Linked DNA regions of Prosthecobacter debontii. The protein of the gene in region 2 interacts with the protein of the main gene of each other region in a pairwise test. Links are inferred from orthologs where the notes say so. Each region holds a gene or a part of one and is shown on either strand. Other genes may lie near its edges. The genes, in order: B5D61_RS17960 and rplK.

The links.
Region 1: the proteins of rplK (region 2) and B5D61_RS17960 interact in binary tests that used the Escherichia coli proteins (3 or more experiments, as listed by UniProt). The link is inferred for Prosthecobacter debontii from one-to-one orthologs.

Annotation. Positions count from the first base shown.
Region 1 is NZ_FUYE01000013.1:146,038-149,283, forward strand. Bases 1-2,928 are described here. They hold B5D61_RS17960 (50S ribosomal protein L11 methyltransferase), read left to right. Parts: upstream 1-1,002; coding sequence 1,003-1,854; downstream 1,855-2,928. Other genes in these bases: B5D61_RS17945 (flippase activity-associated protein Agl23), read right to left, coding at 1-613; B5D61_RS17965 (cytidine/deoxycytidylate deaminase family protein), read right to left, coding at 1,851-2,264; B5D61_RS17970 (hypothetical protein), read left to right, coding at 2,451-2,690; B5D61_RS17975 (porin family protein), read left to right, coding at 2,857-2,928. Outside these bases: more of B5D61_RS17975, read left to right, coding at 2,929-3,246. UniProt on the Escherichia coli protein: Methylates ribosomal protein L11.
Region 2 is NZ_FUYE01000006.1:347,329-350,600, reverse strand. The notes cover bases 190-3,143. They hold rplK (50S ribosomal protein L11), read right to left. Parts: upstream 1,903-3,143; coding sequence 1,477-1,902; downstream 190-1,476. Other genes in these bases: tuf (elongation factor Tu), read right to left, coding at 3,054-3,143; secE (preprotein translocase subunit SecE), read right to left, coding at 2,580-2,801; nusG (transcription termination/antitermination protein NusG), read right to left, coding at 1,964-2,533; rplA (50S ribosomal protein L1), read right to left, coding at 731-1,429; rplJ (50S ribosomal protein L10), read right to left, coding at 190-707. Also shown: rplL (50S ribosomal protein L7/L12), read right to left, coding at 1-46; more of rplJ, read right to left, coding at 177-189; more of tuf, read right to left, coding at 3,144-3,272. UniProt on the Escherichia coli protein: Forms part of the ribosomal stalk which helps the ribosome interact with GTP-bound translation factors.

The DNA.
Region 1 (3,246 bases), on a different replicon or contig from region 2:
TCAGGCTGCGGGCGACGAGCCAGCCTACGACGGCAGCGCCTACGTTGAGGATGAAAGTCTCCTTGGTAGCGTGCTGGAAGCCTAGAGCGCAGCCGCCCAAGACCAGCCATAAGCGCGTGCCGCCCTGAGAATACCGCCAGAAGCAGCCCAGAGTCAATGCGATGAGCAGCACCAGCAGCATCTCCATGATGAAGTAGCGGCTGTAGAAGACCATCATCGGCGACGACGCCATCAGCAGCATGGCGATGGCGGTGCCGTAGCGGCCGAGGGCATCGGCAAAGAGCAGGGTGACCAGCAGTAGAGCCATGCTGCACATGACGGTGACCATGCGCAGATTCGCCTCTGTCCAGGTGGTGGGATCACCCCAGCCTGCCAGCTTTGACCAGAGCAGGCTGACCTGATGCAGGGCGGGGCCGTGAAAGTCCTTCGGGTCATACGTGAAGTGCCCGGTATTCCAGGTCTCCGCCAGCTTCATTCCCAGGATGGCTTCATCCGTATGCATAGGGCGCAACTCCAGGCCCTGAAAGCGATAGGAGTAGGCCAGGCCTAGAGCCACGACGACCAGGATCAAAAAGGTAAGCAGGGAGAGAGTGACTTCTTTTCGGGGGGCCATTGCATTCTACCATGGCGGCTCCAGACGCTGGTGCCAGCAGGAAAATGATCCTATGCGCCACTTGACCCGCTAAAGACTCTCATCTCCGCATGAGTGAGACATGAACGTGAAAAACTTGAATTATCTGCTTGCACCTGTCGTATTCTGCTCCAGGATTCCGGCCCACCAAGAAAAGCGGGTGTAGCTCAGTGGTAGAGCACTTCCTTGCCAAGGAAGATGTCGCGCGTTCGAATCGCGTCACCCGCTCCAGCTTTTCAAAGGCGGGTGTAGCTCAGTGGTAGAGCACTTCCTTGCCAAGGAAGATGTCGCGCGTTCGAATCGCGTCACCCGCTCCAGCTTTCGAAAAGAAAAGGCTGGAGGGATTACTCAAAACATCGTTCCCACATTTCATGTTTGTCTGGTCCAAGCTATCCTCGGAAAAATGGAGCGATGCCTGGGAGGAAAGATTCGCCGGAAATCCGTCCCTGAACCTCGTTATCACCACCGTGCCTGGGCGCACCACGATCCGTGTTGAGGTCTATGCCGAGAAGCAGCGGGATGTGGATGCGGTGAAAAAGATGTTTGGCGGCACGGTCCGCGAAGTGAAGAACCGCAACTGGGCTGCGATGGCTCAGACCAATATGCCTCCCATCCAAGTGCGGGGTAAACTGGTGATCTGCTCTGCACGCACAGCGGCTGAGATGAAGAAGGCCAAGAAAGAGCACGTGGGTAAAGAAGTGATCGCCATCCCTGCCGATATGGCCTTTGGCACCGGTCACCATGCGACGACTGCCACCGTGTTGCGCATGCTGGTGGATGCGGCGGCCCCCTATCAAGGCCGCGCATGGAAGATGGCCGATCTCGGCTGCGGCAGTGGCATCCTGGCTATCGCCGCGATGAAACTAGGCGCGACGAAAGTCTGGGGCTGCGACTTTGATCCCAAGGCCGTAGAAGTTTCTCAAGAGAATGCCGAGCGCAATGACACACCGGGCATCCGCTTTACCGAAACCGATATTCTGGAATGGAAGGCGCGTGAACAATACGACATCGTCATCGCCAACATCTTTTACGACATTCTCGAGGCCGGGTTTCCTCAGATTGTTCGCGCGGTGCGGCCTGGAGGCACCTTGATGGTCTCGGGGATCTTAAAATCCCAGGCAGAGTCCTGTCTGGCGGTTGCGTCCCGCCTCGGCGTGACCTGGGACCGCGTCGTGACTCGCGGGAAATGGGTCTCCGCCTGCGGCACCGCCCCCCAAGCCTAGGGTTGATCCAGCGTGGCGACGATTTGCGGGTAGTCGGTCAATTGCACGAGTTGGATGCTATACCGAGCGGCGATGGCATCCGCCTCGGACTCGGGATAATCATCCCGGTAATAGACTTCTTTCACTCCATAAGCGCAGAGCATTTGCATGCAGCTGGTGCAGGGCTTTGTCGTGCAGGCGACCAACTTGACATTCCCTCGGGTGAAGAGGCTGCACAGGTTCACCTCGGCATGGAGCATGTATTTTCGGCGGACGTCACGATCGTTCCAAAACTCAGGTGAGGCGTTGTAACCCGGGGCGAGGCCGTTGTAGGCGGTGCCGATGACCCGGTTGTCAAAGTCGATGGCGACAGCGCCGACTTTCCGGAAAGGATCTTCAGAACGCAGGCTGGCCACGTGGGCGAGGGCCATGGCGTATTCGGGGATGGATAGGCGGGTTTTGTGACCTGGCATAGGGCTGATACACACCCTCGCGGCGGAAATCGTCAACGAAGAAGGCAAAAATCAAAACAATTGTGATAACTGTTCAAATGAGTGATTGACACGCTGTTCAAAAGAACTATTCCATGCGCCACGCAATTGAATTCTGCGTCACCCATGAACCAACTCCGACACACCAAAATCTCTCGTTTGTTCCGTCAGTTGAAGCACGTGATTCACGCCGATGAGGGGCCGCTGGTGCGGCGCAGAAACTTGCTTTCCAGCCGAGATGGGGATGTTCAGTTGGAGTTGGACTTCGGGGATGCTCGTGGGGCGTTGAGTCGTCGCCAATGGCTTATGCCTGAGGCTGATGAGGGGCTGAACGGTCCGGTGGAATGGATCCCATTGGGGCGCTAAAACGCGGCTTTGGACGACTCGGATTGGTATAAATGTGATTTTTGTGCCAATCCGTTCACTGTTCAGGTGCTTTTTAGGATGGACAACAGGCATCACAGTTGCTTTTATCGATTTTCATCGAATTGGAATTTTCTCCGATTCTCTGCGTTTTCTCTCCCCCAACCGTATGTTTGCACGATTAACCTCCCTCCGCCGCTCATCGCTGATCGCTCTTGCCTTAGGTGTTGTGCAGATGGCTGGTGTCTCTTCTGTCCTCGCTCAATACGGCGCTTCTCCCACACAGACAGGTTTGTTCTTCGACGATCTACGCGCCCGTCAAAAAGCGGAAAAAGCAGCCACCACAGGCACTCGCGATGGTGATGTGACCTATGACTATGACAGCGGCATCTATCGCTCCAACGAAGACTCCGCCATGGGCCAGCGCACGACTGACTATCAGACCGCGCGTGAATTGAGCCGTCCATCCGTCCGCAGTGGTAGCGCCGCTTATTCTGCCCGCACCGTGGGTGACTACACCAACTACGCTGGCCAATACACCTCTCCGACCGGCTTCTTC
Region 2 (3,272 bases):
CGGTAAGGCCGCTCAGTTCTTCAACGATTTTAGTCAGGTCTGCCATATGGGTATTTCGGTATCGCCGTTTCCTGGAGCACCAGGTTGTTTAAGAGAGAAAGCTTTCGCTCCGGCAAGGAACCATTGGGTGTTATGTTCAGGCGGCCGAAGCCGCCATCGGATCAAAGGGGTGGGAATTAAGCAGCGGCGGACTCGCCAGCGGCGTCGGCCTTGGCCTTGAGCACGCGTGCCAGGGAGGCAGCAGGCTCGTTGAGGAGGCGGACCAGAGCGGAGGCAGGTGCCTGAAGGACGCCAAGTAACTGGGCCTGGAGGGTTTCCTTGGAAGGCAGATCTGCCAGAGCCTTGATGCCGTTCGCGTCAAGAAGAGCGCCGTCGAGGACGCCAGCCTTGATCTTAGGCTTCTCGAACTCAGCCGCGAAGTTCTTCATGATCTTGGCAGCTGCGCAGACGTCCTGAGCACCGGTGACGAAGGCGCTCTGGCCCGTCAAGAAAGGTGCAAGGGACTCTGGATAACCGGCGCGCTCAGCAGCCTTCTTCACGAGAGTGTTTTTGAAGACGTGGATCTCAGCACCGGTGGGGGCCAAGCGCTTGCGCAGCTCAGCGAATTTGTCCACGGTGAGACCTGTGTAATCCACGACGAAGAGGAACGGGGAGGAGTTGACCCGGCTCAGCAGGTCTTCAATGAGGAGTGTCTTTTCAGCTTTCATAGGTGTCTTGTCTTCCTCAGGGATTACAGTTTCACATACTTGGAGACATCAATGCGCAGAGCGGGCGACATCGTCGCAGCCAGCGTGATGCTGTGCACATACTTACCACGAGCGGTGGCAGGCTTAGCACGGACGATCGCGTCGATCAAAGCATTGCCGTTCTCAGCCAGGGCGCTGACGTCGAAAGCGACTTTGCCGATGGTGGCGGCGATGTTGCCGTTCTTATCCAGCTTGAAGTCCACACGACCGGCTTTCACCGCCTTCACAGCACCACCGACGTCGTCGGTCACGGTGCCTGTTCTTGGGTTAGGCATCAAACCGCGAGGTCCGAGTTGCTTACCGAGCTTACGAACTTCATTCATCGCAGCGGGGGTGGCGACGGCGACATCGAAATCCATCTGACCATCTTTCACCTTGGCGATGAGATCTTCGAAACCGACCAACTCAGCTCCGGCGGCCTTGGCGGCTTCAGCGGCTGCGCCGACAGCGAACACGGCGACGCGAACCGTTTTACCAGAACCATGAGGCAGCGGGCAAGTGCCACGGATCATCTGGTCGCCCTTCTTCGGGTCCACACCCATGTGGAAGGACAGAGTCACCGTTTGGTTGAACTTCGTGCCTGGGAATTTGCGCACGAGTTCGGCAGCTTCTTCGAGTGAGAAGATCTTTCCTGCCGGAACCATTTCGGCAGCTTTCTTGTATCTTTTGCTTCGTGTTATCATGTGGTGTGCAGTGCTGGCGAGCGGTCTTCCGTTCTCCTGCGGTTGAATTAGTCGATGATGTCGATGCCCATCTGGCGGGCGGTGCCTGCCATGATGCGGGAGGCGCGCTCGAGGTCCTGAGTGTTCAGGTCCACGATCTTCATTTTGGTGGCTTCCAGAAGCTGGGCCTTGGTGATCTTGGCCACTTTCTTCTTGGCGGCTTCACCGGAGCCGGAGGCGATGTTCGCCACCTTCTTCAGGATGTTAGACGCTGGAGGCTGCTTCGTGATGAAGGTGAAGCTCTTGTCTTTGTAAACCGTGATGACGGTTGGGAGGACATCACCGCCAGCCTTCTGGGTGGCTGCGTTGAACTCCTTACAGAATGCCATGATGTTCACGCCAGCCTGACCGAGCGCAGGACCGATGGGCGGAGCAGGGTTGGCAGCACCAGCCTTGATCTGGAGCTTGATGAGTTTGACGATTTCTTTGGCCATGTTTTGTGTTCGCTTACTTGAGATTGAGGAGAGAGGCTGGCACGGAGCCAGGGCATCAGGACTAGGCTTTTTCCACCTGCCAGTATTCCAGATCCACGGGGGTGGAGCGGCCGAAGATATTGACAGAGACACGCAGCACGCCGCGCTCAGGATCGATTTCTTCGATGATACCGTTTTGGCTTTCGAAAGGCCCGTCTGCCACACGCACGGTATCTCCCACGGAGAAGGCGATTTTTGGCACCACGGATTCATCCTTATCACGGACCTGGGCCAACATGCCATCCACTTCACGCTGACGCATGGGGATCGGGTGGTCCTTGGTGCCGGCAAAGTTCAGCACGCCATCGGTTTCCTTCACGAAATACCAAGTCTTATCCACCAGCTGATTGTGCTCATTGAGCAGGTAGCAGTTGGCAATGACGTAGCCGGGGAAAAATTTCCGATTGGTTTCGGAGCGCTTGCCCTTTTTCACTTCGGAGACGCGTTCCGTGGGCACCAGCACTTCATAAATGTAGTCCCCCATCTCTTCGGTCTGGATACGGCGCAACATGCTGTCCCGGACTTTTTGCTCAAAGCCGGAGCGCACATGGATCACATACCATTGATCGCGAGGGGCGGGGATAGCTCCCATATAGTCAATCGGTGGGGGAAAAATTAAAAAAGAAAGGTGGCTGTAATCAGCCAGCGACCGCTTTTGCCATGGCCTCGAAAGCGCCACGCAGAGCTGTGTCAAAGAAAGCCACGAAGGCACCGAGCAGAATCATCGCAATGAAGACGACGATGGTGGAGTCAATGAGCTCCTTGTATTTAGCGAAACCTTTTTCTTTGGAATCCCAAGGCCAACTGGCTTTCTTGAGTTCGATATAGACTTCACCAAGGTAGGTGCGGATGCGGCTCATGTGAATCAGGCTTTACTGAAGAATATTCTAACCAAAGTGCAGGATGGCAGGCCAGGAGGGATTCGAACCCCCGACACGCGGTTTTGGAGACCGCTGCTCTACCAGCTGAGCTACTGACCTGTTTGAAGGGAATTTTCCTGCAACTGCGAAGTTAACCGTTCTGCTTGCTTCTTCGGGGAGGAAGGAGCCGCTGTAAAACCTGTGCGCCAGATTCTACAGCGGCTTCACGACAAGCGAAACGAAAAACGCAGATTAGTCGAGGATGTCAGCCACACGGCCGGCACCCACAGTCTTGCCACCCTCACGGATAGCGAAGCGGATGGTCTTCTCCATGGCGATCGGGGTGATCAGCTCGACGGTGATCGAGACGTTGTCACCAGGCATCACCATTTCAACACCTTCAGGAAGGGTCACGCTGCCAGTCACGTCCGTCGTGCGGAAGTAGAACTGTGGGCGATAGTTGTTGAAGAA